4 regions of the Streptomyces sp. NPDC058371 genome follow, and region 2 is predicted to be linked to each of the others. Evidence: riboswitches for the same ligand, from Rfam matches in the RefSeq annotation. Region 2 holds a riboswitch; each other region holds the start of a gene.
The links. A riboswitch is a leader RNA that binds a small molecule or an ion and turns the genes downstream of it on or off. The one in region 2 is predicted to bind cyclic di-AMP.

Region 1 (6,883 bases), on a different contig from region 2:
TGGCCGCGGAGCACCGGCTCGTCGCCGTGGTCGAGGACAACAGCCGGGCGGCCGGGGTCGGCGGCGCCGTCGCTCTCGCACTCGGGGACGCCGAAGTCGACGTGCCGGTACGGCGGTTCGGCATTCCGGAGCAGTTCCTCGCGCATGCCAAGCGCGGTGAGGTGCTCGCGGACATAGGCCTCACGCCCGTCGAGGTCGCCGGACGGATCAGTGCCGGCCTGGCGGCGAAGGACCAGTTCGCCAAGGAGAAACAGGAATGACCAGTCCTTCAGGGACGGCTCCGTCGGAGGAGCCGCCCGTCACCGGGGAGTCCCCTTCGGGGAAGCCGGCGTTCGACCTCGGCGCGCTGCTGGCCGAACGCGGAGCCGAGCGCTACGAGCTGCACACCCGGTACCTCAATCACCAGCTTCCGCGCATGCTGCACACCATCGGCTTCGACAAGGTCTACGAGCGGGCCGAGGGCGCCCACTTCTGGGACGCGGACGGCAACGACTACCTGGACATGCTCGCCGGGTTCGGGGTGATGGGCCTGGGCCGTCACCACCCCGTCGTCCGGCGGGCGCTGCACGACGTCCTCGACGCCTCCCTCGCCGACCTCACCCGCTTCGACTGCCAGCCCCTGCCCGGGCTGCTCGCCGAGAAGCTGCTCACCCACAGTCCGCACCTGGACCGGGTGTTCTTCGGCAACAGCGGGACGGAGGCCGTCGAGACCGCGCTCAAGTTCGCCCGGTACGCGACCGGGAAAACGCGCGTCCTGTACTGCGCGCACGCCTTCCACGGGCTGACCACCGGGTCGCTGTCCGTCAACGGCGAGGACGGTTTCCGCGAAGGCTTCGCACCGCTGCTGCCCGACACGGCCGTACCGCTCGGTGATCTGGACGCTCTGGAAAGGGAGTTGAAGAAGGGTGACGTCGCCGCCCTGATCGTCGAGCCCATCCAGGGCAAGGGGGTGCACGAGGCCCCGCCCGGATATCTGCGTGCCGCCCAGGAACTGCTGCGGAAGCACAAGGCGCTGCTCATCGCGGACGAGGTGCAGACCGGGCTCGGGCGGACCGGCGACTTCTACGCCTACCAGCACGACGAGGGCGTCGAGCCGGACCTGGTGTGCGTGGCCAAGGCGCTCTCCGGCGGCTATGTCCCGGTCGGTGCGACCCTCGGCAAGGACTGGATCTTCAAGAAGGTCTACTCGTCCATGGACCGCGTCCTCGTCCACTCGGCGAGCTTCGGCTCCAACGCCCAGGCCATGGCGGCCGGCCTCGCCGTGCTCTCCGTGCTGGAGAACGAGCAGATCGTCGCCAACGCCCGCGCCATGGGCGAGCAGCTGACATCGCGGCTCTCCGCGCTCGTCGACAAGTACGAGCTGCTGAGCGACGTCCGCGGCCGGGGCCTGATGATCGGCATCGAGTTCGGGCGGCCGCAGTCGCTGAAGCTGCGCAGCCGCTGGACGATGCTGCAGGCCGCGCGCAAGGGGCTCTTCGCGCAGATGGTGGTCGTACCGCTGCTGCAACGGCACCGCATCCTCACCCAGGTCTCCGGCGACCACCTGGAGGTGATCAAGCTGATTCCGCCGCTGATCATCGGCGAGCGGGACGTGGACCGGTTCATCGAGGCCTTCACCGCGGTGATGGACGACGCGCACAGCGGCGGCGGACTGATGTGGGACTTCGGGAAGACACTGGTGAAGCAGGCGGTCGCGAACCGGTAGGGACGGGAGGCGGGGCGGGCTGACGTGGCCCGCCCCTCTCGCCTGGGGCTGTGCGGTGGGGCCGGCTGGATGGACCGGGGCTGTGCGGGTCGGATCGTCTCGTGCTGTACAGCCGGTCGGATCGCCTTGGCTGTGCGGTGGGCCGGCAGGAGCGCCTGTGGCTGTGGGGCGCGTCCGCAGAGCTTCTTTGCCTCTTAGGCAAAGAATTTGCCCATGAGGCAAGGCTGCGGCTCAATGGAAGACATGAGCCCTGTCGAGGGTACGACCCCTTCCCAGTCGGGGGCTGCCGACGGACTTCCCGTCGTCGCGCCCCAGCTCCGTGCGCTGCGGCGCCGGGCCTCGCTGACCCTGGAGGTGGCGTCCCGCGCCGCCGGACTGTCGCCCGCCCATCTCTCCCGACTGGAGACCGGGCAGCGCCAGCCCTCGCTGCCGATGCTGCTCGCGCTCGCCCGTATCTACGGCACGACGGTGTCGGAGCTGCTGGGCGAGACGGTCGCCGAGCGGGACGCCGTCGTGCGGGCCGCCGACGTGGAACCGAGCGAGGCGGGCGGCTGGACCTACTGGCCGGCCGGCGCTCCCGGACGCGGAATGCAGGCACTGCGCGTGCACGTCCCGTACGGGGCGCAGGGCGACATCGTGCGTGTCCACCCCGGCGAGGAGTGGCTGTACGTCCTCAGGGGGCGGCTGCGGCTGCGGCTCGGGGACACGGCCCACGCCCTCGCGCCGGGCGACAGCGCGCACTTCGACTCGGGCACCCCCCACCGCATCGCGGCCGCCGATCGTGACGGGGCCGAGCTGCTCTTCGTACACACCCTGCTGCAGAGCCCCACCGCCGCGCTGTGCCTCGGCCCGGCGACGGAGCACCACACCCCGGGAGAGACGTCATGACCGAACCCACCGAGCCCGCACGGCGGGTCATGGAGGAGAAGTTCCCGCGCGCGCTGTGGGTGCGGCTCCTCATCTACGTGGCCGTGGGCCACCTCTTCGCGGCCTTCGTCTACCTGCTCTTCACGCTGGGCGCGCAGAACCAGTAGCCGCCGCCGGCCGCCGGTCACCGCGGGGTCAGTCGAGCAGCCGCTCGCGCAGCCGGTCCCGCAGCTCCGGGGTGATCCTCAGCGCCTGCTCCAGATAGACGTCGACTCCGCCCCAGGTCGCCTCGATCGTCTCGAAGGCCGTGTTCAGATACTCGGCGCGGGCGTCGAAGAGGGGGCTGAGCAGCTCCATGACCTCCGGGGAGTACGCGGAGGCGGAGGAGCTGCTGCGATGCACCTTGTAGCGACGGTGTGCCGCGTTCGACTCCAGGTAGTCGGCCAGGATGGCGTCGCGCTCGACGCCGAGGGCGAGGAGCGTCACGGCTATCGACAGGCCCGCGCGGTCCTTGCCCGCCGCGCAGTGCATGAGCGCGGGCACGCTGTCCTCGGCCAGCGCGTGCAGCACCTGGGAGTGCTCGGCCGTGCGCTCCTTGACGATCCTCCGGTACGAGCCGATCATGCGGTTCGCCGCCTTGCCGTCCGAGAGGATCGCGCGCAGCTGGTCGATGTCGCCGTCGCGGACCATCTTCCAGAACTCGGCGCCGTCGGCCGGGTCGGTCAGCGGCAGATTCACGTTCCGGACGCCGGGCAGCTCGACGTCCGGGCCCTCCAGGCGCTGGTCCGCGGCGTTGCGGAAGTCGAAGATCGTGTGCAGCCCGAGGGAGGCGAGGAACGCGGCGTCCTCCTCCGTGGCGTGTGCGAGGTGACCGCTGCGGAACAGCCGCCCGTATCGCACCCGTCGGCCGTCCACGGTGGGCAGGCCGCCCACGTCGCGGAAGTTGCGCACTGCTGCCAGCTCCGGCTCGGTCGACGGGACCTGCTGCGTCACGGGGGCTCCTCCCATTCGTCCGTCGGCGCAGCTCTGCGCGCTCGCCGACGGGGTGCGCTCTCGACGATACGACATGGGTTCCTGGGGCAATGAGTTGTCCACAGGCGTCGCCCACGAGGCGGGGAACCCCCGAGAATGTCGGTGTCTGATCGCACCTGTCCGGATCTGTGGGGGGACTGATGGCAGAGATCGAGGGCGAGGTCCGCCGAGGCGAGGCGCCGCTGTGTCACGGGTTGCGGGCGGAGCGGCCGGCGACCTTGATGCGGTAATTGTTCGCCTTCGTGGCATCTGGCTGTTCTGGGCGGTTTGTCGGCTTCGGTCCAACTGCCCACGGAATAAGGGCATCTGGGTCGCGAGCGCGTGAGCAGCGTCATATTCGTGACAATGCGTCGCGGCGCGGATTTTCCAACCTGCCCGATTTACCTGGGGATTACCTGCCCGACAAGATCACCCATCCACGGACAGTGACCGGTAATTCGGGCATGGATCAAGAAAGCGGTGTGCACAGGAAACCCACAAGCTTGTCGACGCGCTCTCATCTCGCTTACGTTCGCCCTCACTCCGGACGGACGCCCAATCCTGCCGCCGCCCGGAATCCCGCACACCCACCCGTGTACGGCAGGAGCGGGGGACCCACAGGTACCACGCCTGTTCCGGTCTCCGGAACGGCTAGGGGTCAAGCCGCGCGAAGCGCGACCGAGCATCTCCAGCTCGCACCCGACAGCTCACCTCGCAGGCGCCGGAGAGGAAATCCCCATGCCCGCGAAGGGTAAGCACCGCCGTCCGAAGTCCCCGCGCTTCTCCCGCTCGATCGCCATCGCCGGAACCGGTGGCGCCGCGCTCGCGCTGCCGCTGATGGGGGCCACCGGCGCGCACGCCGCCACTCCGGCGTCCGCCGTGTCCTCGGCTCCGCAGAAGGCCGCCGCCGCGGCTCCGGACGCCGCCGAGAAGGCCTCCACGAAGACGTACGCGGTGAAGGCCGGCGACTCCCTCTCGAAGATCGCCGGTGACCAGAACGTCAGCGGCGGCTGGAAGAAGCTGTACGACGACAACCGCACGGTCATCGGCGGCGACCCGGCCCTGATCCACCCGGGTCTGAAGCTCACGCTCGGCGGGAAGGCCGCGTCCCCGGCCGCCAAGTCGTCCGGCACGTCGACCCAGACGACCAAGACCGCGCCCGCCAAGCCCGCGGCCGCCTCCGGCTACACCCTGCCGGTCCAGGGCGCCACCATCGGCACCTCGTACAAGACCGCGGGCAGCATGTGGTCCAGCGGCTACCACACCGGTGTCGACTTCGTCGTCCCGACCGGCACCAGCATCAAGTCCGTCGCCGCGGGCACCGTCGTCTCGGCCGGCTGGGGCGGCGCCTACGGCAACGAGGTCATCGTCCGGCACGCCGACGGCCAGTACTCGCAGTACGGCCACATGTCCCAGCTCTCCGTCTCGACCGGCCAGACGGTGACCGGCGGTCAGCAGCTCGGCCTGTCCGGCGCGACCGGCAACGTCACCGGTCCGCACCTGCACTTCGAGATCCGCACCACGCCGAACTACGGCTCGGACGTGGACCCGGTCGCGTACCTGCGCGCCCACGGCGTCACCGTCGGCTGACGCCCGCACCGCCTCCGAAGGCCGGCCCCCTGATCCCCGGGGCCGGCCTTCGGTGTGCCGGGCGCGGTCTGCCATCCCGGATCGGACTCGGGGCGTTGAGGTTCGTCAACTGTCCCCGAGTGCGCCCTTATTCCGGATTGACCAATACTTGAAGAGTGGCTTTTGTCACCGCGCGTCAACCCTTTAATACGGTCGCGTAGGTCACATCCGAAGGTGAATCATGGGCCGATGTGGCAGACGATTCGAAGAGTGACAACAGATCAGTGATCGGGTCGTACGTGGCGGTGGGGGACAGCTTCACCGAAGGCGTCGGCGATCCCGGTCCGGACGGGGCCTTTGTCGGCTGGGCCGACCGGTTCGCGGTGCTGCTCGCGGACCGGCGACCCGAGGGCGACTTCGGCTACACCAATCTCGCCGTACGCGGCAGACTGCTCGACCAGATCGTCGAGGAGCAGCTCCCGCGCGCCAAGGAGCTCGCGCCCGACCTGGTCTCCTTCTGCGCGGGTGGCAACGACATCATCCGGCCGGGCACCGACCCCGACGAGGTCGCCGAGCGCTTCGAGCGCGCGATCGCCGACCTCACCTCGGCCGTCGGCGCCGTTCTGGTGACGACCGGCTTCGACACCCGTGGCGTGCCCGTGCTGAAGCATCTGCGCGGCAAGATCGCCACCTACAACGGCCATGTGCGGGCCGTCGCCGACCGCTACGGCTGTCCGGTGCTCGACCTGTGGTCGCTCAAGACGGTCCAGGACCGGCGGGCCTGGGACGGCGACCGACTCCATCTCTCGCCCGAGGGCCACACCCGGGTCGCGCTGCGCGCGGGCCAGGTGCTCGGCCTGGAGGTCCCGGCGGATCCGGACCAGGCCTGGCCCCCACTGCCGCCGCGCGGCACGTTGGAGGTCCGCCGGGACGACATCCACTGGGCGCGCGAGTACTTGGTGCCCTGGATCGGGCGCCGGCTGCGCGGTGAGTCCTCCGGCGACCACGTGGCGGCGAAGGGGAGTCTGTCGCCGGACGACATCAAGATGCGGATCGCGTCGGCGGTCTGAGGCGGCCGGCCCACCACGTCGCGGCCCACCACGTCGCGACTCATCACGTCGCGGCCGATCTCGGCGCGGTGGCCCGGGCGCGGTTGCCCGTGCGCATCGGGACCGGTCGCCGTCCCGGAAGGCTCCGAAGCGGGGTGGGTGACCGGGGTGCGCAACATGTGCGCGGAAGCCCGGACTTGTGAACGACTCAGCGTGTCGCCGCGGTCAACGCCTCGCGCTCCAGCCCCAGTTCGCGCGCGAGTGCCTCGTCGACCCACTCCTGTGTTCGCGCCTGCGAGACCGCACCGGGATACGCGGTCATCTGTACGGCGAGCCCGTCCAGCAGGGCCGTGAGGCGCAGGGCGGCGCTCGCGGGGTCGGGGCAGCGGAACTCGCCCGCGGCCACGCCCTCCGCGATCACCTCGGTGATCGCGGCCTTCCACTGCCGGTCGAGATCCTGCGTGACCTCCCGCAGCACCGGCTCGCGCAGTGCCGCTGCCCAGCCCTCGATCCACAGCCGCCAGCCCTTGGCCTGACCGGTCGGCGCGTACCAGCGCACGGCCGCCCGCAGTCGCCGTAGCGCCGACGTGCGACGGCCGAGCAGCTTGCGCAGCCGGGCGAGATCGTCCTCGGCCGCGAACGTGAACGCCTCGGCGACCAGCTTCTCCTTGGTCGAGAAGTG
Region 2 (6,883 bases):
TCGTCGACGACGTCGATGTCGAGGATCCGCTCCTCGAAGTCGTCGGGCGGCGGGGTCTTCGTGCTGCGGCGGGCCATCGCTGCTGCGGCTCCTTCACCAACATGAACGGGATCTGACGCGCACCATTGTGGACCGCTCCACTGACAACGCGGACCACGACCCGTCCGTTCACGCTCCGGGCCGGGCCGTGCGCACGTCGTCACGGCGCGTCCGCACCCCCGGATCCCGTCACCCGACGGCTCCTTCCCGGCCCTTTCGGCCGTCCCGCTCCCGGCGTACGGAAGTCTCGCTCTCGGCGTACGAGGTGCGGGAACTTCGCCAGCCGTCTGCGCGCTTGCATACAGTGGCAGGACCGGCAGGAATTCTGCAGTTTCCGCGATCGAAGGGACGTACATGCCCATGGGTCACACGGCCACAGCTGAGGCAGGCTCCGGAGGCCTGACAGCGACCGAGCACCGCCTGGCCAACGGCCTGCGCGTGGTGCTCTCCGAGGACCACCTGACCCCGGTCGCAGCGGTGTGCCTCTGGTACGACGTCGGCTCGCGCCACGAGGTCAAGGGGCGTACGGGACTCGCCCACCTCTTCGAGCACCTGATGTTCCAGGGCTCGGGCCAGGTGAAGGGCAACGGCCACTTCGAGCTCGTCCAGGGCGCCGGCGGCTCGCTGAACGGCACGACCAGCTTCGAGCGCACGAACTACTTCGAGACCATGCCCACCCACCAGCTGGAGCTCGCGCTCTGGTTGGAGGCCGACCGCATGGGCTCGCTCCTCACCGCGCTCGACGAGGAGTCGATGGAGAACCAGCGGGACGTCGTCAAGAACGAGCGCAGGCAGCGCTACGACAACGTCCCCTACGGCACGGCCTTCGAGAAGCTGACCGCCCTCGCCTACCCGGAGGGCCACCCGTACCACCACACCCCGATCGGATCCATGGCGGATCTGGACGCGGCCACCCTGGAGGACGCCCGCGCGTTCTTCCGCACCTACTACGCGCCCAACAACGCGGTCCTGTCGGTCGTCGGGGACATCGACCCGGAGCAGACCCTCGTCTGGATCGAGAAGTACTTCGGCTCCATCGCCGGACACGACGGCAAGCCCGCGCCGCGCGACGGCTCCCTGCCGGAGGTCATCGGGGAGCAGCTGCGCGAAGTCCTCGAGGAGGAGGTCCCGGCGCGTGCGCTGATGGCCGCCTACCGCCTCCCGGAGGACGGCACGCGCGCGTGCGACGCGGCGGACCTCGCGCTGACGGTCATCGGCGGCGGCGAGTCGTCCCGCCTCTACAACCGGCTGGTACGCCGCGACCGCACGGCTGTCGCCGCCGGGTTCGGCCTGCTGCGGCTCGCCGGGGCGCCCTCCCTGGGGTGGCTCGACGTGAAGACGTCCGGTGACGTCGAGGTCCCGGTCATCGAGGCCGCGGTCGACGAGGAGCTCGCCCGGTTCGCCGCGGAGGGCCCCACGACCGAGGAGATGGAGCGCGCCCAGGCCCAGTTGGAGCGCGAGTGGCTCGACCGGCTCGGCACGGTCGCGGGCCGCGCCGACGAACTGTGCCGGTACGCCGTCCTGTTCGGCGACCCCCAGCTCGCCCTGACCGCCGTACAGCGCGTGCTCTCCATCACCCCCGAAGAGGTGCAGGAGATCGCCAAGGCCCGGCTGCGGCCCGACAACCGCGCGGTGCTCGTGTACGAGCCGACAGCCGCCGAAGAGGCGGAAGCCGCAGCGGCCGCCGAAGCCACCGACGAGGACGAGGAGTCGGCGAAGTGACCGAGCTCGCGAGCATGGAGTTCCACCCGCAGCCCCAGGCCGGCGAGGCCAGGCCGTGGGCGTTCCCGGCCCCCGGGCGCGGCGCGCTCGACAACGGCCTGACGGTGCTGCGCTGCCACCGCCCCGGTCAGCAGGTCGTCGCCGTCGAGGTGCTCGTCGACGCGCCCCTGGACGCCGAGCCGGCCGGTCTCGACGGTGTGGGCACGATCATGGCCCGGGCCTTCTCCGAGGGCACCGACAAACACTCCGCCGAGGAGTTCGCCGCCGAGCTGGAGCGCTGCGGCGCCACTCTCGACTCGCACGCCGACCACCCCGGTGTGCGCCTCTCGCTCGAAGTCCCGGTGTCGCGCCTGCCGAAGGCCCTCGGGCTGCTCGCCGACGCCCTGAGGGCACCGGCGTTCGACGACAGCGAGATCGAGCGGCTGGTCCGCAACCGGCTGGACGAGATCCCGCACGAGACCGCCAACCCGGCCCGCCGCGCCGCAAAGGAGCTCTCCAAGGAGCTGTTCCCGGTCACCTCGCGCATGTCGCGCCCTCGCCAGGGCACCGAGGAGACCGTGCAGGCCATCGACTCGGCGGCCGTACGCGCCTTCTACGAGAAGCACGTTCGCCCCGCCACGGCCACCGCCGTGGTCGTCGGTGACCTCACCGGTGTCGATCTCGACGCGCTGCTCGCCGACACGCTCGGTGCCTGGACCGGCTCGTCCGCCGAGCCGCGCCCGGTGCCGCCGGTGACCGCCGACGACCGGGGCCGCGTGATCATCGTCGACCGGCCCGGCGCCGTCCAGACGCAGTTGCTCATCGGCCGCGTCGGGGCCGACCGGCACGACCGCGTGTGGCCCGCGCAGGTGCTCGGTACGTACTGCCTCGGCGGCACCCTCACCTCGCGCCTGGACCGCGTCCTGCGCGAGGAGAAGGGATACACCTACGGCGTGCGGGCGTTCGGCCAGGTGCTGCGGTCCGCTCCCGACGGCACGGGCGCCGCGATGCTCGCCATCAGCGGCTCCGTGGACACGCCCAACACCGGCCCGGCGCTGGACGACCTCTGGAAGGTGCTGCGCACCCTCGCGGCGGAGGGCCTGACGGACGCCGAGCGCGATGTCGCCGTACAGAACCTGGTGGGTGTCGCGCCCCTCAAGTTCGAGACGGCCGCGGCCGTGGCGAGCACGCTGGCGGACCAGGTCGAGCAGCACCTGCCGGACGACTACCAGTCGACGCTGTACCAGCAGCTCGCCGCGACGGGCACCGTGGAGGCCACCGCGGCCGCTGTGAGTGCCTTCCCGGTGGACCGGCTGGTGACCGTCCTCGTCGGCGACGCGGCACAGATCGCGGAGCCCGTACGAGCCCTCGGGATCGGTGAAGTGAGCGTCGTGACCGCGGAGTAGAGCGACAACTCCCAACGGGCCCAGGTGACTGAAGAGTCGCCTGGGCCCTTCTTTGTCCGTACTTCGGAGTGGCTTGCCCGGACTCGCCCTCAATATGTCCGTATTGATGGGTTGATCATGCATCTGCCCTGTGGCATGCACTACAAAAGCCGTGATCCGTTTGTCGATTGAAAGATGTCCCGTTTAGCGTCAGTCCGGCTGTTCGTCAGGCAGTGCGCCGCGTCCGCGGCACCGGACAGTCATCGCCGAGTCCCCGTACGGCGCGAGCCAGGGGAGCCGGGGACCCATCGCAGTCCCTGGGGTGAATCGGGCGCCCTTCCTGGAAGGGTCCCGTAGGAGACCTTCCTGCTCCGAACCCGTCAGCTAACCCGGTAGGCGAGAAGGAAGGAAAGGACCAGCCCCTTCATGGCGTTCACCCGTGCCACCGGGAAGCACCGTCGTCCGAGCAGGCTCACCCGTACGACCAAGAACGCCGCAGGCGTCGCAGTGCTCACCACCACCGGTGTCATCGGAACCCTGGCCGCTCCGGCATTCGCCGCGGACACTTCCGTAGAACAGACCGGGCTGACCCAGGCCGTCACCATCGGCGACTCGGTCGCCGACCAGATCGACGCGCAGGCCGCCGCCCAGCAGCAGGCGGCCGAGGAGGCCGCCGCGCTGAAGAAGGCCGAGGAGGCCGCCAGGAAGCGCGCCGCGGAGAAGGCCGAGAAGGAGCGCGAGGCCAAGGCCCGTGCCGCCCGCGCCGCCGAGCGCAAGCGCCTCAACACCTTCGTCTCGCCGATCACCGGCTCGTACGTCTCCACGGGCTACAAGACCGGCGGCAGCCTCTGGTCCTCCGGCAGCCACACCGGTGTGGACTTCCACGCCGCGTCCGGCACCGCCGTCCACGCCGTGGGCTCCGGCACCGTCGTGACGGCCGGCTGGGGAGGCGCGTACGGCAACCAGATCGTCATCAAGATGCACGACGGTACGTACACCATGTACGGCCACCTGTCGTCCATCGGTGTCTCCGTGGGGCAGACGGTCACCCCGGGGCAGCAGATAGCCCTCTCCGGCTCGACCGGCAACACCACCGGGCCCCACCTCCACTTCGAGGCCCGTACGACGGCCGAGTACGGCTCGGACATGGACCCCGTCGCCTACCTCCGCTCGCACGGCGTGAACGTCTGACACAGGCCCGCGGGGCGCGCGCACGCGTGCGCCCGGTCGACCGCGTACGGACTTCGAAGGCCCCGGCTCATAGAGCCGGGGCCTTCGCCGTTTCGAACGGTCCGCTGTCCAAAAAATATCCATGGATTCCGGTCCGCCATCGGAAATTCCGTCTCTCTGCAATAGAGTCACTGAACAAGCGTCAATCGACGGCGTTTCGCGAGGATTAAGGCGGAGGTCCGCTCATGCGCATTCCGGCGCACTCGGTATGCACGGCGATCCGTGATGACATCGTCGCGGGTGTCTACGAGCGGGGCGGCCGACTCACCGAGGAACTGCTCGCGCGGCGCTACGGCGTCTCCCGCGTCCCCGTGCGCGAGGCGCTGCGCACCCTGGAGGCCGAGGGCTTCGTCGTCACCCGGCGGCACGCGGGCGCGTGCGTCGCGGAGCCGAACGAGCGGGAGGCCGCGGACCTGCTGGAGATGCGGATGCTCCTGGAGCCGCTGGGCGCCGCCCGGGCCGCACAGCGCCGCACCGAAGCCCACCTCAAGGTATTGCGAGGCCTGGTCAGACTGGGCCAGGAGCGGGCCAGGAGGGGCCACAGCGACGATCTGCGCTCCCTGGGGGGCTGGTTCCACGAGACGCTCGCACAGGCGTCCGGCAGCCCCGCGCTGACGTCCACCCTCGCCCAGCTGCGGCACAAGATCGCCTGGATGTACGCGGTGGAGGCGCCGGCCAACCCGGCGGAGTCCTGGGCGGAGCACGGCGGGATCGTGGACGCCGTCGCGCGCGGCGACAGCGAGCGGGCGCGCGCGATCACCGCGCTGCACACCGAACGGGCGAGCGCGGCGCACCGCCTTCGTTTCCCCGGGCGCGGGGATAGCGGGGACCGCCCGGACCGTGTGAGGACTTCGCAACATCCCGTAAACATGACGGGCCTGCGGCATTAACAAAAGCGCCGTATACAAAGAGGAGTAATTCGCGGGGGATTATTTTTGCTGCCCGCAGAATGGAAAGGCCGAAGGGCTCGACCGGAATACCGGACGAGCCCTTCGATGTGCGTTCGGGACAATCTCTTATGTGGCGTCGGTGGTCGCCACCATTAAGGGAGAAGCCCCCGCGGCGCGCGGCCGCTTCCGCCGGGGCCGTGCAGCCCCGGCGTGAAGTCGAGCGAGCTCAGACGGTCTCGGGAAGCTCGTCGAGCCCCTCGGAGACCAGCTTGGCCAGACGGTCGAGCGCGGTGTCCGCGCCCTCCGCGTCGGAGGCCAGGACGATCTCCTCGCCGCCCTGGGCACCCAGGCCGAGGACCGCGAGCATCGACGCGGCGTTGACGGGGTTGCCGTCCGCCTTGGCGATCGTCACGGGGACGCCGGAGGCCGTGGCCGCCCGGACGAAGATGGAGGCGGGGCGGGCGTGGAGGCCCTCGGCCCAGCCGACGTTGACGCGGCGCTCAGCCATGCGATGCTGCCCTTCAGGTTTTTCAGGGTTGTCTAGACCAGTGTCCCATACGGTGAAGCGTGCCCGGAGCGGGCCTTGGGCCCGGGCCCGGACGGACCTTCGACTCCCCGGGACAACCCCCAGGATGTCTGTGCCGCACACTCCGCGGGTGCCCCCGGGGGGTGTGCGCCACCCCAAGCCTGCCCCGCGCTGTTGTCGTACGCGAGCCGTAGTCTGGGGCGCATGCAGACCTCGTCGGATCGGCACGAGTACCCCGCCCACTGGGAGGCCGACGTGGTGCTGCGCGACGGCGGTACCGCGCGCGTCCGGCCCATCACCGTCGACGACGCCGACCGCCTGGTCAGCTTCTACGAACAGGTCTCTGACGAGTCGAAGTACTACCGCTTCTTCGCGCCCTACCCGCGGCTGTCCGCCAAGGACGTCCACCGCTTCACGCACCACGACTTCGTGGACCGGGTGGGACTCGCGGCCACGATCGGCGGCGAGTTCATCGCCACCGTACGGTTCGATCGCATCAGTGCGGACGGCCGGCCCGCCTCGGCCCCCGCGGACGAGGCCGAGGTCGCCTTCCTCGTGCAGGACGCCCACCAGGGACGCGGCGTCGCCTCCGCACTCCTCGAACACATCGGGGCGGTGGCCCGGGAGCGTGGCATCCGCCGGTTCGCCGCCGAGGTGCTGCCCGCCAACAACAAGATGATCAAGGTGTTCACGGACGCCGGGTACACCCAGAAGCGCAGCTTCGAGGACGGCGTCGTCCGGCTGGAGTTCGACCTGGAGCCGACGGACCGCTCGCGCGCGGTGCAGTGGGCCCGGGAGCAGCGCGCCGAGGCGCGGTCCGTGCAGCGGCTGCTCGCGCCGGGCTCGGTGGCCGTGATCGGCGCGGGCCGCACACCCGGCGGCGTGGGCCGCAGCGTCCTCGAAAACCTCCGTGCCGCCGGTTTCGCCGGGCGGCTGTACGCGGTGAACAGGGCCCTCGAGGGGAAGGAGCTCGACGGGGTCCCGGCGCACCGCTCCGTCCGCGACATCGCCGAGCCCGTCGACCTCGCGGTCGTCGCCGTTCCCGCACCGCTGGTGCCCGAGGTCGTCGCGGAGTGCGGTGAGCACGGAGTGCAGGGCCTCGTGGTCGTCTC
Region 3 (6,883 bases), on a different contig from region 2:
AGCGGACGATCACCTCTGCCCGCACCGAAAACGGTCGCTGACACCGAAGTCCCCGTCGAGCCCTCGCTCGGCGGGGATTTCGCTGTCAGCGAGTACCCTCCGACGGCTAACGTACGTCCTGTACATTTTTTACAGATGTCGACCAGTCGATCAAGGAGGCGTGCGCCATGGACAGCCCGTCCGCCCGCTATGTCCTGCCCGAGTTCACCGAACGCACCGCGGCGGGACACCGGGCGCTGGATCCGTACTCGAAGCTTCTCGACGAGCGGATCGTGTTCCTCGGGACACCGATCGACGACACGTCGGCGAACGACGTGACGGCCCAGTTCATGCACCTCGAATATCTGGCCCCGGACCGGGACATCTCGCTGTACATCAACTCCCCAGGCGGCTCGCTGAGTGCGATGACGGCGATCTACGACACGATGCAGTTCGTCACCTGCGACGTGGAGACGGTCTGTCTGGGCCAGGCCGCGTCGGCCGCGGCCGTGGTGCTGGCCGGGGGCACGCCGGGCAAACGCTCCGTACTGCCGGGTGCGCGCGTCCTCCTCCACCAGCCCTCGATCCACGAACCGATCCAGGGTCAGGCGAGCGATCTGGCCATCCAGGCCGAGGAGTTGGTCCGCAGCCGCACAATGCTGGAGGAGATGCTCGCGCGGCACACGGGGCAGAGTCCCGAGCGGGTCGCCGCGGACATCGAGCGGGACAGGATTCTGGACGCGCCGGCGGCGGTGGCGTACGGACTGGTGGACCGCATCATCGCGAGCCGCAAGGACTCGCGCACCGCGCCCGGCGAGAGGTGAACTGCCGATGCTCCCACCCGAATTGCCCCCGCTGCCCGCACTGACGCGCGCCGAGGCCGAGTTGATCGACCGTTACCTCGACGTGGTCGACCTGCTCGGCCGGATCAACCCCGCCCGCCCCGGGGACACCTACCGCGGACTGCGGGCCGCCCAGGCGCTGGTGAGCAAGGCGACGGCACTCCGCGACGCGCTCACCCTGATGCACCAGCGCGGCGAGAGCGAGGTGCACGCGCCGACCCTGGCGCGCGCCCTGCGAGTTCTGGACGGCGAACGCCGGGCCGCTCGCGTCACCGTGCCGCCCGACGCGGAGATCTGACGCGCCCACACCCTCGCCGGCCGCGCACGAGCGCCCGGCGAGGTGTCCGGACCAGGACACAAACGCACCAAACGGTGTACCCCCCAATGGCGTAGACACGCCCCCCTTCAAGGGCCCCCACGACTTGCGCAACGCGCGTATAGCTCGGGCGGAATGAGGCATTCCGCCGCAGGTGCGGGCATGGTCGGCACCCCCAACCCCCGTTCGAAATGGGGGGTGTCCACCCGAACGGGTGAGTGGTGAGTAACCCCACAAATCCCCGGTTCCGTTCGGTTTTTCAGACATCCATGGGTGAAGATCCCTTCCGACGACAAGCCCCCGCCAAAGCGGCGGGGCGATCCGGGCGGACGCCGAGTCCTGCCGCCGCGCGGATGACCGGTCGACAGGAGTGGATCGGCAGGAGTGGAGGACCCAAGCACGACGGGTCGCCGGAACAGTCGTTCCGAGCAGCCCTTGGGGTGAAGCCGCAGCAGCGGCCGGGCAACTTCGCCAGCCCGAATCCGACAGGTCATCCTTCACAGGCGGCTGACGAAGGGTTGCGCATGACTGCGCTCAATCGTGTCCCGTCGCTGTGGACCAGGGCCGGTACGGCCTCGGCTCTCACCATCGCCGCCGTGGGCGGCAGCCTCGTGGTTCCGGGCGTCGCATCCGACGCCGCAGCGGCCACACCTGCGACGAAGGCACTTCAGATCGCGGCATCCAAGAAGGGCTCCCCGTACAAGTACGGAGCCACGGGACCGCGTCGCTTCGACTGCTCCGGGCTCACGCTCTACTCGTACAAGAAGGCGGGCAAGAAGCTGCCTCGTACGGCCGCGGCGCAGTACAACAAGACTCACCATGTCTCGGCCTCGCACCGCAAGGCCGGAGACCTCGTGTTCTTCCACTCGGGCCGGAACGTGTACCACGTCGGCATCTACGCCGGGAAGGGACGGATCTGGCACTCCCCGAAGACCGGAGAGGTCGTGAAGCTCCAGAAGATCTGGACGAAGAGCGTCTGGTACGGCCGGGTCGGCTGATCCGCGTCCGGGGGTGGCGGCCCGTGCCGTCGCCCCCGGAGGGCTGACGCCGCCTCACGGCGACCAGGCCCTCCCCCAGGGGCACCCAGCGCCCGCAGGGCGAGGAACGAGCCCCTGCGCCCGCCGCCCGCGACCTCACCGGTCACGCGAGAGACGTCGCGTCACCCATACGGGCGTACGGAAGCGCCGTTGCGGTCCGGCCGGTCCTGGCGTCCGGCCCTTCCCGTGCTTCCGGTCCCGAGCCGCCGCAGCACACCCGTAGGGGACGTACCCGCACTCGGGCCCTCGTCGGTCGGCCGCGGTGTCAAGGCTCCTGCTGGCCCGCCGTCACCGGCTCCGCGGGGAGCGACCACGGCAGTTGGATCGCGACCGTCTTGCCGCCCTCACGGGTGGGCCGGACGGTCAGCTTGCCTCCGCACTCGGCGGTCAGCCAGCGGATGATGACCAGGCCCCGCCCGTTGTCCTGCTGAACGGCCGCGGGCAAACGTTTCGGGAAGCGCGGATGGCTGTCGGTGACCCCGATGCGCAGGTGCTCGTCACGGTCGAGACAGAGGTCCACCGTGAAGGTGGGCGACTGCCCGAGCGTGTGCTGGACGGCGTTGGTGGCGAGTTCGGACACGATCAGGCGCACGGTGTCGGCGATTTCCGTGTCGCCCGGCAGGCCCCACTCGGCCAGCACGGTGGCGACGTATTTTCGGGCCGCGGAGACCGAGGCGGGATCGCTCGGCAGAGTGACGGATGCTTCCTGGTGATCTGCCATGGCGACGTCGTCCCTTTCCCACGGGACCGGAGTCCGACAACACGGAGCGGATGGTTCGAGTACGGTCCCGGACTTGGTGCTTCGCGCCAGATTGCCATCACTAGGGGCGTCACGGGTGGCGATCCACGGAGATATGCATATATCTGTCGCTCGAAGCGGTGAACTCTCCGACGACCGACCGTATTTGGGCGGGCTCCCTGCTCATCCTCTACCGTCGCCGTGACGGCCGCGTGCCGGGCGGAAGGAGACGGCCATGCAACACGGTCCAGCGGTGCGGCGCCGCAAGCTCGGCGCCGAGCTGCGCGGTCTGCGCGCCGCGGCGGGCCTCACCAGTGGTGAGGCGGCCCGCCTGGTCGGCTGGCACCAGTCCAAGGTGAGCCGTATCGAGACCGGCATCAGCGGAGTGAAGCCGGCCGACGTCTGCCTGCTGCTCGACGCGTACCGGGTGGCGGACCCCGAACTGCGCGAGTTACTGGTCGGGTTGGCCGGCTCCGAGGGAAACGGCCGCCATCACTGGTGGCACGCCTACCGCGGTGTACTGCCGCCCACGTACCGCGACTTCATCAGTCTGGAGTCCCAGGCCAGCGGAATGCGCACGCTGGAGACCTCAGTAGTGCCGGGTCTGTTGCAGACGCGTGAGTACGCCCGTGCGGTGACCCGGGCCGCCGTCGACGGCCTGGAGGAGCGCAAGTTGGACGCGCTGGTCGAAGTACGGCTGGCCCGGCAGGACGTGCTGCGTTCGAATCCGCCGCTGGAACTGACCGCCGTACTGGACGAGGCGGTGCTGCGCCGGACGGTCGGCGGGCGCGAGGTGATGGAACGGCAGCTGGCGCGTCTGCTGGCGGCGGCACACCTTCCTCACGTGCGACTTCAGGTGCTGCCGTTCGCCGCCGGCGCGCATATCGGCATCAGCGGGCCTTTCGTTATCTTCTCATTTCCGAACACAACTGATCTGGACGTTGTTGTTCTTGACCACATGACGAGTAGCCTCTACCTCGAACGGAAAGAAGACCTCCAGGCCTACAGCGAGGCCTTCAACGCCCTTCAGTTCCACGCCCTTTCGCCCAAGGACTCGTTGGACTACATCGCCGCGATACGTGACGGCGCGTAAGGAGGCACCATGTCCGCAATGCCTCGGTACGTAGCTTCCAGTACTTCTCTGCACGGCGTGCACTGGCTGCGCAGCAGCCGCAGCACCGGAATGAACAACTGTGTCGAGACCGCGCGACCAGGACCGGGCCCAGGGGCCGGACTGGTCGCCGTCCGCGACTCGAAGAACAAGACAGGACCCGCCCTGCTCTTCGGCCCCGCCGCCTGGGAGGGTTTCATCGCCGCTCTGAGCTGACCCCCGAGCCCTTCGAACCGTTCACCTCGTACGGCTGATCACGCGTACGGCGTGGTCGATCTGCCCGTCGGTGAGATCCGCGCGGGCGGTCAGCCGCAGCCGGGAGATACCGTCGGGCACGGAGGGCGGCCGGAAGCAGCCGACGGCGAGTCCCGCCGTACGGCAGTCGGCCGCCCACCGGACGGCCCGCTCGGGGGACGGCGCCCGCACGGAGACGACAGCGGCGTCCGGTCGTACCGCCTCCAGGCCCTCGGCCGTCAGGCGGGTGTGCAGGGCCGTCGCCACTTCCCGGGCCCGTGACGCGCGCTCCGGCTCGCGGCGCAGCAGGCGCAGCGCCGCGAGGGCCGCCCCCGCCGCGGCGGGGGCGAGACCGGTGTCGAAGATGAACGTCCGGGCCGCGTTGACCAGGTGGTCGATGACCGGTGCGGGGCCGAGAACCGCGCCGCCCTGGCTGCCGAGCGACTTGGAGAGCGTGACCGTCACGACGGTGTCGGGGGCGCCCGCGAGACCCGCCGCCTGCGCGGCACCCCGTCCGCCGTCGCCGAGCACCCCGAGCCCGTGCGCGTCGTCGACGACGAGTCCAGCGCCGTACTCACGGCAGGCCGCGGCGAGTCCGGCCAGTGGCGCCGCGTCCCCGTCCACCGAGAAGACCGTGTCGGACACGGCGATCGCGGGTCCCTCGTGGGTGCCCAGCGCCTTGCGGACGGCGTCCGGATCGGCGTGCGCCACGACCTGCGTCGTCCCACGGGCCAGCCGGCACCCGTCGATCAGCGACGCGTGGTTGCCCGCGTCGGAGACGACCAGGGAGCCGTGCGGCGCGAGCGCGGTGACCGCGGCGAGGTTGGCGGCGTATCCGGAGGAGAAGACCAGCGCGGACTCGAAGCCGCAGAAGTCGGCGAGCTCGCGTTCGAGTTCGCCGTGCAGTTCCGTGGTGCCGGTGACGAGCCGCGAGCCGGTGGCGCCGCCTCCCCAGCGGTGCGCGGCCTCCGCGGCCGCCCCGGTGATCTCCGGGTGCCGGGTGAGACCGAGGTAGTCGTTGCTCGCGAGATCCAGCAGCGGGGAGTCGGCGGGGCGCGGGCGCAGCGTGCGGACCAGGCCGGCCCGGCGCCGCTGGTGCGCCTGCTCGTCGATCCACGAGAACGGCGATCCGGCCATGCTGGCGCCTCCGGGCCCTGGTGTCGTTTTGTAGGCAGTGCACAGACCCTAGCCGTCCGGCCGGGCACCCAGGATGTGGCAATACCCACACCTCGAACCGTCTCTGTTGTGCAATCTCTCCTTGGCCCGGAGCCGCCGCATAGGCCAGGATCGTGCCTCATGGACCTGCTGAACACGCTGGTGGACAAGGGGCTGCGGCGCGAACTGCCGAGCCGGGACGAAGCGCTGGCCGTGCTGGCCACCTCCGACGACGACCTGCTCGATGTGGTGGCGGCGGCCGGCAAGGTACGCCGGCACTGGTTCGGCCGGCGGGTGAAACTCAACTATCTGGTCAACCTCAAGTCGGGCCTGTGCCCCGAGGACTGCTCGTACTGTTCGCAGCGGCTGGGGTCGAAGGCCGAGATCCTGAAGTACACCTGGCTCAAGCCCGACGAGGCCTCGCAGGCCGCGGCGGCGGGGCTGGCCGGGGGCGCCAAGCGGGTCTGTCTCGTAGCGAGCGGGCGCGGTCCGACGGACCGTGACGTCGACCGGGTCTCGGACACCATCAAGGCGATCAAGGACCAGAACGAGGCCGTCGAGGTGTGCGCCTGCCTCGGCCTGCTCTCCGACGGCCAGGCCGAGCGGCTGCGCGACGCGGGCGCGGACGCGTACAACCACAACCTGAACACGTCCGAGGGGACGTACGGGGACATCACGACCACGCACACGTACGCCGACCGGGTGGACACGGTCCAGAAGGCGCACGCGGCCGGCCTGTCCGCCTGCTCCGGTCTGATCGCGGGCATGGGCGAGAGCGACGAGGACCTGGTGGACGTCGTCCACGCGCTCCGCGCGCTCGACCCCGACTCGGTCCCGGTGAACTTCCTGATCCCCTTCGAGGGCACGCCGCTCGCCAAGGAGTGGAACCTGACGCCTCAGCGGTGTCTGCGGATCCTGGCGATGGTCCGGTTCGTCTGCCCGGACGTCGAGGTCCGCATCGCCGGCGGCCGCGAGGTCCATCTGCGCAGCATGCAGCCGCTGGCGCTGCACCTGGCCAACTCGATCTTCCTCGGCGACTACCTCACGAGTGAGGGCCAGGCCGGCAAGACGGACCTGGACATGATCGCGGACGCCGGGTTCGAGGTGGAGGGCGCGGGCGAGGTGACGCTTCCGGAGCACCGGGTGCCGGCGGGCGCCGGCTGCGGCTCGCACGCGAGCGCGGGATGCGGGTCCGGCGAAGACGCCGGGTGCGGATCGCACGAGGGGGCGGGCTGCTCCCACGAGGGCGGTGGGGTCTGCGGGTCCGCCGCCGCGCCGCAGGTGAACGAGGCGCGTACGGATCTGGTCGCCGTACGCCGTCGCGGCGCCGGAACGGAACTCGCGCCCAATGCCTGACCTGTCCGTGCGCGAGCTGCTCGACCTCGACCGACGCCATGTGTGGCATCCGTACGGTCCGATGCCGGGCCGGCAGGAGCCGCTCGTCGTGGAGTCGGCGAGCGGAGTTCGGCT
Region 4 (6,883 bases), on a different contig from region 2:
CCGGATGGGCGCCCAGTTCCGCCTCTTCGAGAGCGAGTCGGGGATCGACGTGGTGCGGGCCCTGCACCTGGATCTCACCGGCCGCGCGGTCCCGAAGGGTGCCCAGCAGCCCGGCCGGCGCTATGTCGTGGAGAACATCGACCTGCCGGCCCTGCTCGCGTACCGACGCAGCGGCTACACGACCCCGCACGCGCCGGTCCGCGCGAGCGGTACGGAGCTCGCCTGGCTCGCGGGTGACGACCTGCGGCCGTTCTTCACCATGCTCGCGCGCTTCGTGCGGCCCGGCGCGAAGCATCTGTATCAGCTCTGGCGGACCAACCGCCGGGGCAGCGGCGCCGGTTCGACCGCCTAGCGGCCACCGGCACCGCGCACCGAAAAGGCACGGCAACACGACACGACACGACAGCAGCACGGCAGCGCGACACGAAAGCAGCACGACAGCAGCACGACAGCAAAGAATCACGGCGGCACGACACCAGCGAATCGCGGCAGTACGAGACGAGAGAAGCACAGCAGTACGACACGAAGTTGGCACGACCGCGCGAACCCGCGCGGCGCAGTACGTTCTGGGGAGGGGACTTCGTGATGCATCCGGTAGCAGTCATCGGCGCCGGCCCGTTCGGCCTGTCCACCGCCGCCCATCTGCGGGCGCGCGGCATTCCGGTACGTGTGTTCGGCGAGCCGATGGTGAGCTGGCGCGACCACATGCCCGAGGGAATGCAGCTCAAGTCGACCCCGGCCGCGTCGAACATCGACGCGCCCGGGCGTGGGCACACGCTCCTCGACTACTGCGACGCGTCCGGGACACCGCGGCTCGTCACGGACGAGGACATCATTCCGGTGGAGACGTTCATCGGGTACGGGGAGTGGTTCCAGCAGCGACTCGTGCCCGGTCTTGAGCGGGTGCGGGTGGTCGCGGTGGACCGCGGGAGCGACGGCGGTTTCGAACTCAAGCTGGACTCGGGGGAGTTGTTCACGGCGCGGGCGGTGGTCGTCGCGACCGGTCTGTCCGGGCTGGCCCACCTGCCCCCGGAGCTCGCGGGCGCCGCGGGCGACGGACCCACTCCGGCGGGCCCGGTCTCCCACAGCTCTCAGCACCACGACCTGAGCCGTTTCTCCGGCAAGGAACTGCTGGTCGTCGGCGCGGGCCAGTCCGCTCTGGAGACGGCGGCCCTCGCGGCGGAGGCCGGTGCGCAGGTGCGTGTGGTGGCCCGGGGCAAGGGAGCGGTCGCCTTCGGCGCGCCCCCGTGGCAGCAGCCCCGGCTGCGCCCGGAGTCCCCCTTCGGCCGCGCCTGGTCGCTGTACGCGCTCAGCTACTACCCCCACCCCTACCGCTATCTCCCGCCCCAGGCACGGCACTTCCTGGTCCGCCGCATCCTCGGTCCGCTCGGCGCGTGGTGGCTGCGCGACCGCTTCGAGGGCAAGGTCGAGGTCAGCGAGGTCCAGCGGATCGTCCGCGCCGGCACGAGCGACGGCCGCCCGGTCCTCGCCGTGCAGACCCTCGGCGGCCGGACGCAGGAGCTGGCGGCCGATCACCTGATCGCGGCGACCGGGTACCGGGTGGACATCGCGGCGATGGACTTCCTCGGCCACGAGCTGCGTACGCAGCTGGCGGTGAGCCGGGGCACGCCCAGGCTCGGCGCGGGCTATCGCTCCTCCGTCCCCGGCCTCTACTTCACAGGGCTGCCGGCGGCCGCTTCGTACGGGCCGGTGATGCGGTTCGTGTGCGGCACGGAGTTCGCGTCCCCGCGGCTGGCCGACCACCTGGCGTCGGCGCACGGCTGAGGGGCACACCCCGGGGCGTTCATGTCCCGGGGGACCCGAGCCCCCGAAGGGGGCGGTCACGCGAAGGCGCGAGGGGGAGGAACAGCGCCCCGATGGCGGACGCGGGAACAAGCGCGCCCGGCGAAGACCTCGGCGCCGGTTCAAGTGCGCCCGACGGGGCATTTGTTGATCATTTTCGGTCCGCCGCGGCGAGGTACGGCGTGACGGACGGGATACCGGACGTCGTCCGGTTCACGCCGGGCCGTTGAGACGTTCGATCCGTATTCTTCGGATCATGGCCGCTCCGACTGCATATTCACTCATCGCCACTGACCTGGACGGAACGCTGCTGCGCGGCGACGACACCCTCTCCGGCCGGTCGCGGGCCGTGCTGATGAGAGTGGCCGCGGCGGGGGCGAGGCACCTGGTGGTGACGGGCCGCCCCACGCCGAGGGTGCGCCCGCTGCTCGACGAACTCGGCAGCGAGGGCCTCGCGGTGTGCGGCCAGGGCGCGCAGTTGTACGACGCCGGAGCCGGCCGTCTGCTCTGGTCGGTGACCCTGGACCGGGAACTGGCCGAGACCGCGCTCGGCAAGATCGAGGCGGAGGTCGGGCAGGTCTACGCGGCCGTGGACCAGGACGGGGTGGACGGGCTCACGCTCATCGAGCCCGGCTATCTGATGCCGCACCCCACGCTCCCCGCGGTGCGGGTGCGCCGGCGTGACGACCTCTGGGCCGAGCCGATCAGCAAGGTGCTGCTGCGCCATCCCACCCTGACCGACGACGAGTTGGCGTCCGCGGCCCGGATGACGGTCGGCTCGCTGGCGACCGTCACCATGTCGGGCCCCGGCACCGTCGAACTCCAGCCATGTGGCGTGACCAAGGCGACGGGTCTGGCCCTGGCCGCGGACCACCTGGGTCTGCCGCCGTCCGCGACCATCGCCTTCGGCGACATGCCCAACGACATCCCCATGTTCGACTGGGCCGCCCACGGCGTCGCCATGGCCAACGCCCATCCCGAACTCAGGGCCGTCGCCGACGAGATCACCCTGTCGAACGAGGAGGACGGCATCGCGGCGGTCCTGGAACGGCTGTTTCCCGCTCCGTAGGCCGCGAAGACGTCCTCCACAGGTCGCGAAGGCGTTCTCCCCTGGGCCGCGAAGACGTTATCGCCGGGTCGCGAAGACGTCCTCAGCAGGCCCCGAGGGCTGCTCAGTAGGCGCCGAAGACGTTGTCGATCGAGCCGTACTTGTCGGCGGCGTAGTTGCAGGCGGCCGTGATGTTCGCGACGGGGTCGTAGGGGTCCATCGACGTGCCGGCCACGTGGTAGGCGGCGAACGTCGGGGCGATGACCTGGAGGAGCCCCTTGGACGGCGTACCGGCCACGGCGTTGGAGTCCCAGTTGTTGATGGCCAGCGGGTTGCCCGACGACTCACGGATGACGTTGCGGTGGATACCGTCGTATGTGCCCGGAATGCCCTTTTGGGCCATGATGTCCAGGGCTTCCTTGATCCAGCCGTCCAGGTTGTTCGCGTACGACTTCGTGGAGGTCGCCGTCGTCTTGGCGGCCGTGGAGGACTTCTCGGCCGCCTTGGCGGTCTTGGTGCCCACGGTCAGCTTGAGGCCCGGGCGGATCGTCGACGGGTCGCTGCCGATGACCGCGCGGTTGGCGTCGTAGATCTTCTTCCAGTCGCCGCTCGTGGAGTGCTCGCGCGCGATCTTGGACAGGGTGTCGCCGGCGGCCACCTGGTAGGTGACCAGCTGGACCTGCGGCACCGAGGCCTTCGCGGCCTGGACGGCCTGCGTGGTGGCCTGGGCCGGCTGGGCGGCGTGGGCGCTTGCGGCTCCCACGATGGGGAGCGCGAGTGCGGCTCCGCCCGTTCCGGCGGCGACGAACCCGCGGGTGAGGGGGGAGGTTCTGGGACGACGGTGCTTGCCTCGTGCGGCCATGACGAATTTCCTCTCGGGCGCCTGCGAGGTGAGCTGTCGGGTTCGGGCTGGAGGTGCCCGGTCGCACGACGACATGCGACTTAACCCCGAGCCGTTCCGGTGTGACCGGACCGGCGACTTACCTGGGTCCCCCGCTCCTGCCGTGCGTGGGTGGATGGGTGTTCCGGGCGGCGGCAGGATTCGGCGTTCCGCTCGGATCGACGCGAACGTATGCGAGAGCACATGTCGGGAACAAGGCCGGATTTCCCGTTGCACCCCGCTTGGCCACGTCATGACGTCGGGGGAAATCGCCCGATTAGACCGGAACGCGAAACTCAACTTGCCTTTCGCAAAGGGGAAATCGCTCGGCGGGGCAGGGCGCTTGATCCATTTCGACGTGACTCATTTCACGCGACCAAGCGCAAACAAAGGGGCGATGCAGGCAACTCGGGCATTACTCCGCGACGGTCCAGGCGGCCGAGCCCCTCGCCGGAGCCGGCCGGACCTCCCACACGGAGAGGTCCGTGTCCGGGTCGTCGTCCGGCAGCCGCCCCGCGTTGGGCCTGAAGTACAGCCCGTAGCCCCAGTACTCCGGGAGCTCGTGGCAGATCAGGTCGGGATACGGCGCGAACTCCCGTTCCGCGTACGCCCCGTTGATGCGTGCCACGGCCTCCGCCCGCGAGATCCCGAAGCGCGTGACCATCTCCTGGGCCATCTCCCGGAAGTACGCGAGCATCCCCGCGTCCAGGCCCATCAGGAATTCCTCGGTCCGCGCCATGTCCCTCCGCGCCCCGTCCCCTCCGCGCCCCGTCCCCGCCGTGTCGGTGCCTACCCAGCCGTGCGCGGGATTCTCCTCTCCCACGTCCGGTGGAAGACCACCTCGTCCCGGTCCTTGCAGATCACCTCGTTCGAGGTGATGAAGTCCGTTGCGTCACAGGTGATTTCGGAGCGGGTCTCGACCCTCGCGTCCCATCCCGTCTCCGGGCGGTGGAGGCGGACGGTCCACTCCGAACGGGTACGGGCCGACAGGGGATCCGACTCGTCGATCGTGTAGGTCTCCAGGGCGTCCTCGGTGAACTCCAGGCCGTCGGGGTAGACGCGCGTGCCACCGTAGCGCGGGTCCACCTCGAGGCGCCGTTCGCCCTTCGCCACATCGCGGACGACCAGCCGCTCCGGGCGGGGTTCGTCCAGCGTCGCCGGAACGACGACGCCCAGCGGCGCGGACTCCTCGGGCTCCTCGAAGGTGATGGACGGGTCCGACTCCCTTGCCCGCACCGGCAGTTCGAGCAGACTGCCCTCCGGGTGCAGGGTGAAGCCGGCGTCCGAGCCGGGCTGCGGCCAGATCCACGGCCAGTACGCCGACGAGACGGCCAGCCGGATGCGGTGCCCCGCCGGGAAGGCGTGCCCGATGCCGTTCAGCTCGAAGGTCACGTCCTGGGTCTCGCCGGGCGGCCACTCCACCGCCCGGTCCCGGCCCTCGCGGGCGGAGAGGTTCAGCACGCCGCGCGTGACGAGCGTCGACGCCCCGTCCGGGAAGACGTCGCAGACCCGCGCGATCACCTGCCCCCGCGGCGCCGCGGAGGTCAGCCGCAGCCGGACCCGCGGCCGCCCCAGCACCCAGGTCTCCGCCGGCACCTCGAACTCGAAGCACGCCGACTTCGCGTCCTCCTCGCGCTGGTCCGGCGGCAGGTCGGCGTCGTTGCCGAAGGGGAAGAAGCGGCCGGCGTCCAGGCCGGTGTGCTGCGGCGAGCGCACCGGCACGGGCGCGCCCTCCAGCGCGTACGCGACCGGGGTCACCGCGGGGGAGGGCCACGCGTCGTCGCCCACCCAGCGGCCGGGCAGGGTCGGGTACACCGTGGCCGGCGGATGCGAGTCGCTGATGTACGAGCGCAGCAGCGGCTCGGCCATCACGCCGGCGCGGGCGGCCGGTGTCTCGCCTTCCGTGGTCACGCCGGTGCCGCCCGCACGGGCACCGTCTTCCGTGATCGCGTCGGCGCGGGCCGCACGGGTCCCGTCTCCCGTCGTCACACCATCGCGGGGCTCCCCGGTACCGACCCCGACCCCGGCCCCGCCGGCGTCGGTACCGGTGCCGGCGCCTGCCTGCCCCGTGTCCCCCGCCTCGGCGTCCGCGTCCCCGGTCGCCCCGTCCTCCGTCGCCCCGTCCTCCGTCGGCCCGGCTCCGCCCTCGGACCCCGGCTTCAGCCAGTGGTCCCACCAGCGCAGCGTCTCCTGGAGGAAACCGATCGCCGGGCCCGGCGGCAGCCCCCGGTCCGGGTACTGGTGGGACCAGGGGCCGATCAGTCCCCGTACCCGGTCGGACGGCAGGTGCTCCACCAGACGCAGGACCGTGTCCCGGTACGGGTCGTGCCAGCCGCCCACCGCGAGGACGGCCGCCCGGATCGCGCCGTAGTCCTCGCACACGCTGCCGTGCCGCCAGTACGCGTCCCGGGTCTGGTGGTCCAGCCAGGTGTGGATGAAGGGGTCGACGGCCTCCAGGCGTTTCACCCACATGTCGCGCCACATCACCTCGCCGACGTACGCCGGGTCGGGCGGCCGGCAGACGAAGGCGAGCATGGTCGACGCCCAGGCGTGCATGTCGACGGCGAGGACGGAACCGCCCATGTAGTGGACGTCGTTGTCGTAGCGGTCGTCCGTCGAGCAGACCGTGACGATCGCCTTGAGCGGTTCGGGCGCGCGGGCCGCGATCTGGAGCGAGTTGAAGCCGCCCCAGGAGATGCCGAACATGCCGACCCGTCCGCTGCACCAGGGCTGGGCCGCCAGCCAGTTGACGACCTCGACCCCGTCGGCCAGTTCCACCTCCGCGTACTCGTCCGCCGGCATGCCCTCGGAGTTGCCGTGACCGCGGACGTCCACCCGGACGGAGGCATAGCCGTGACCGGCGTACCAGGGATGGCGCTGCCAGTCGCGGGGCGCCGTCCAGTCCGTCAGGCGGTACGGGAGGTACTCGAGCAGGGCCGGTACCGGCTCGTCGGTCAGCGGCCGCCACACGCGTGCGTACAGGCGGGTCCCGTCGGGGAGCGGGATGAGGACGTCCTCGTGGGTCGTCTCGTGCGGGAAGGCGGTACGGATGCGCGGGCTCACAGGGTTCATCGGTGACCTCAGTGGACGGGGTGCATCGTGCGGCGCAGCCAGGGCGCGAGGGCCATCACGGCCAGACCCGCGGCCACCGC

Region 1: it holds a riboswitch for cyclic di-AMP, as region 2 does, so the genes downstream of both, ACFWM2_RS02440 (peptidoglycan DD-metalloendopeptidase family protein) here and ACFWM2_RS35620 (M23 family metallopeptidase) in region 2, are expected to answer to the same signal.
Region 3: it holds a riboswitch for cyclic di-AMP, as region 2 does, so the genes downstream of both, ACFWM2_RS10885 (C40 family peptidase) here and ACFWM2_RS35620 (M23 family metallopeptidase) in region 2, are expected to answer to the same signal.
Region 4: it holds a riboswitch for cyclic di-AMP, as region 2 does, so the genes downstream of both, ACFWM2_RS22020 (transglycosylase SLT domain-containing protein) here and ACFWM2_RS35620 (M23 family metallopeptidase) in region 2, are expected to answer to the same signal.

What each region holds. Positions count from the first base shown of each region.
Region 1 is NZ_JBHXJC010000001.1:565,249-572,131, forward strand. Features, by position in the region: gene dxs (1-deoxy-D-xylulose-5-phosphate synthase) at 1-260, shown strand, start outside; gene ACFWM2_RS02420 (aspartate aminotransferase family protein) at 257-1,705, shown strand; gene ACFWM2_RS02425 (helix-turn-helix domain-containing protein) at 1,949-2,593, shown strand; gene ACFWM2_RS02430 (DUF6126 family protein) at 2,623-2,739, shown strand; gene ACFWM2_RS02435 (tyrosine-protein phosphatase) at 2,768-3,565, opposite strand; cyclic di-AMP (ydaO/yuaA leader) riboswitch at 4,158-4,317, shown strand; gene ACFWM2_RS02440 (peptidoglycan DD-metalloendopeptidase family protein) at 4,322-5,173, shown strand; gene ACFWM2_RS02445 (SGNH/GDSL hydrolase family protein) at 5,437-6,222, shown strand; gene ACFWM2_RS02450 (TetR/AcrR family transcriptional regulator) at 6,410-6,883, opposite strand, start outside.
Region 2 is NZ_JBHXJC010000018.1:50,723-57,605, reverse strand. Features, by position in the region: gene ACFWM2_RS35635 (DNA topoisomerase (ATP-hydrolyzing) subunit A) at 1-77, opposite strand, end outside; gene ACFWM2_RS35630 (M16 family metallopeptidase) at 394-1,761, shown strand; gene ACFWM2_RS35625 (M16 family metallopeptidase) at 1,758-3,146, shown strand; cyclic di-AMP (ydaO/yuaA leader) riboswitch at 3,380-3,539, shown strand; gene ACFWM2_RS35620 (M23 family metallopeptidase) at 3,552-4,316, shown strand; gene ACFWM2_RS35615 (GntR family transcriptional regulator) at 4,541-5,245, shown strand; gene ACFWM2_RS35610 (HPr family phosphocarrier protein) at 5,472-5,753, opposite strand; gene ACFWM2_RS35605 (GNAT family N-acetyltransferase) at 5,976-6,883, shown strand, end outside.
Region 3 is NZ_JBHXJC010000002.1:728,395-735,277, forward strand. Features, by position in the region: gene ACFWM2_RS10875 (ATP-dependent Clp protease proteolytic subunit) at 168-803, shown strand; gene ACFWM2_RS10880 (hypothetical protein) at 811-1,119, shown strand; cyclic di-AMP (ydaO/yuaA leader) riboswitch at 1,458-1,658, shown strand; gene ACFWM2_RS10885 (C40 family peptidase) at 1,662-2,135, shown strand; gene ACFWM2_RS10890 (ATP-binding protein) at 2,440-2,895, opposite strand; gene ACFWM2_RS10895 (helix-turn-helix domain-containing protein) at 3,149-4,006, shown strand; gene ACFWM2_RS10900 (DUF397 domain-containing protein) at 4,016-4,240, shown strand; gene ACFWM2_RS10905 (8-amino-7-oxononanoate synthase) at 4,262-5,395, opposite strand; gene bioB (biotin synthase BioB) at 5,555-6,769, shown strand; gene ACFWM2_RS10915 (adenosylmethionine--8-amino-7-oxononanoate transaminase) at 6,762-6,883, shown strand, end outside.
Region 4 is NZ_JBHXJC010000007.1:145,048-151,930, forward strand. Features, by position in the region: gene ACFWM2_RS22005 (ATP-grasp domain-containing protein) at 1-352, shown strand, start outside; gene ACFWM2_RS22010 (FAD-dependent oxidoreductase) at 583-1,785, shown strand; gene ACFWM2_RS22015 (HAD family hydrolase) at 2,060-2,872, shown strand; gene ACFWM2_RS22020 (transglycosylase SLT domain-containing protein) at 2,976-3,713, opposite strand; cyclic di-AMP (ydaO/yuaA leader) riboswitch at 3,717-3,876, opposite strand; gene ACFWM2_RS22025 (hypothetical protein) at 4,147-4,470, opposite strand; gene ACFWM2_RS22030 (CocE/NonD family hydrolase) at 4,521-6,803, opposite strand; gene ACFWM2_RS22035 (peptide MFS transporter) at 6,812-6,883, opposite strand, start outside.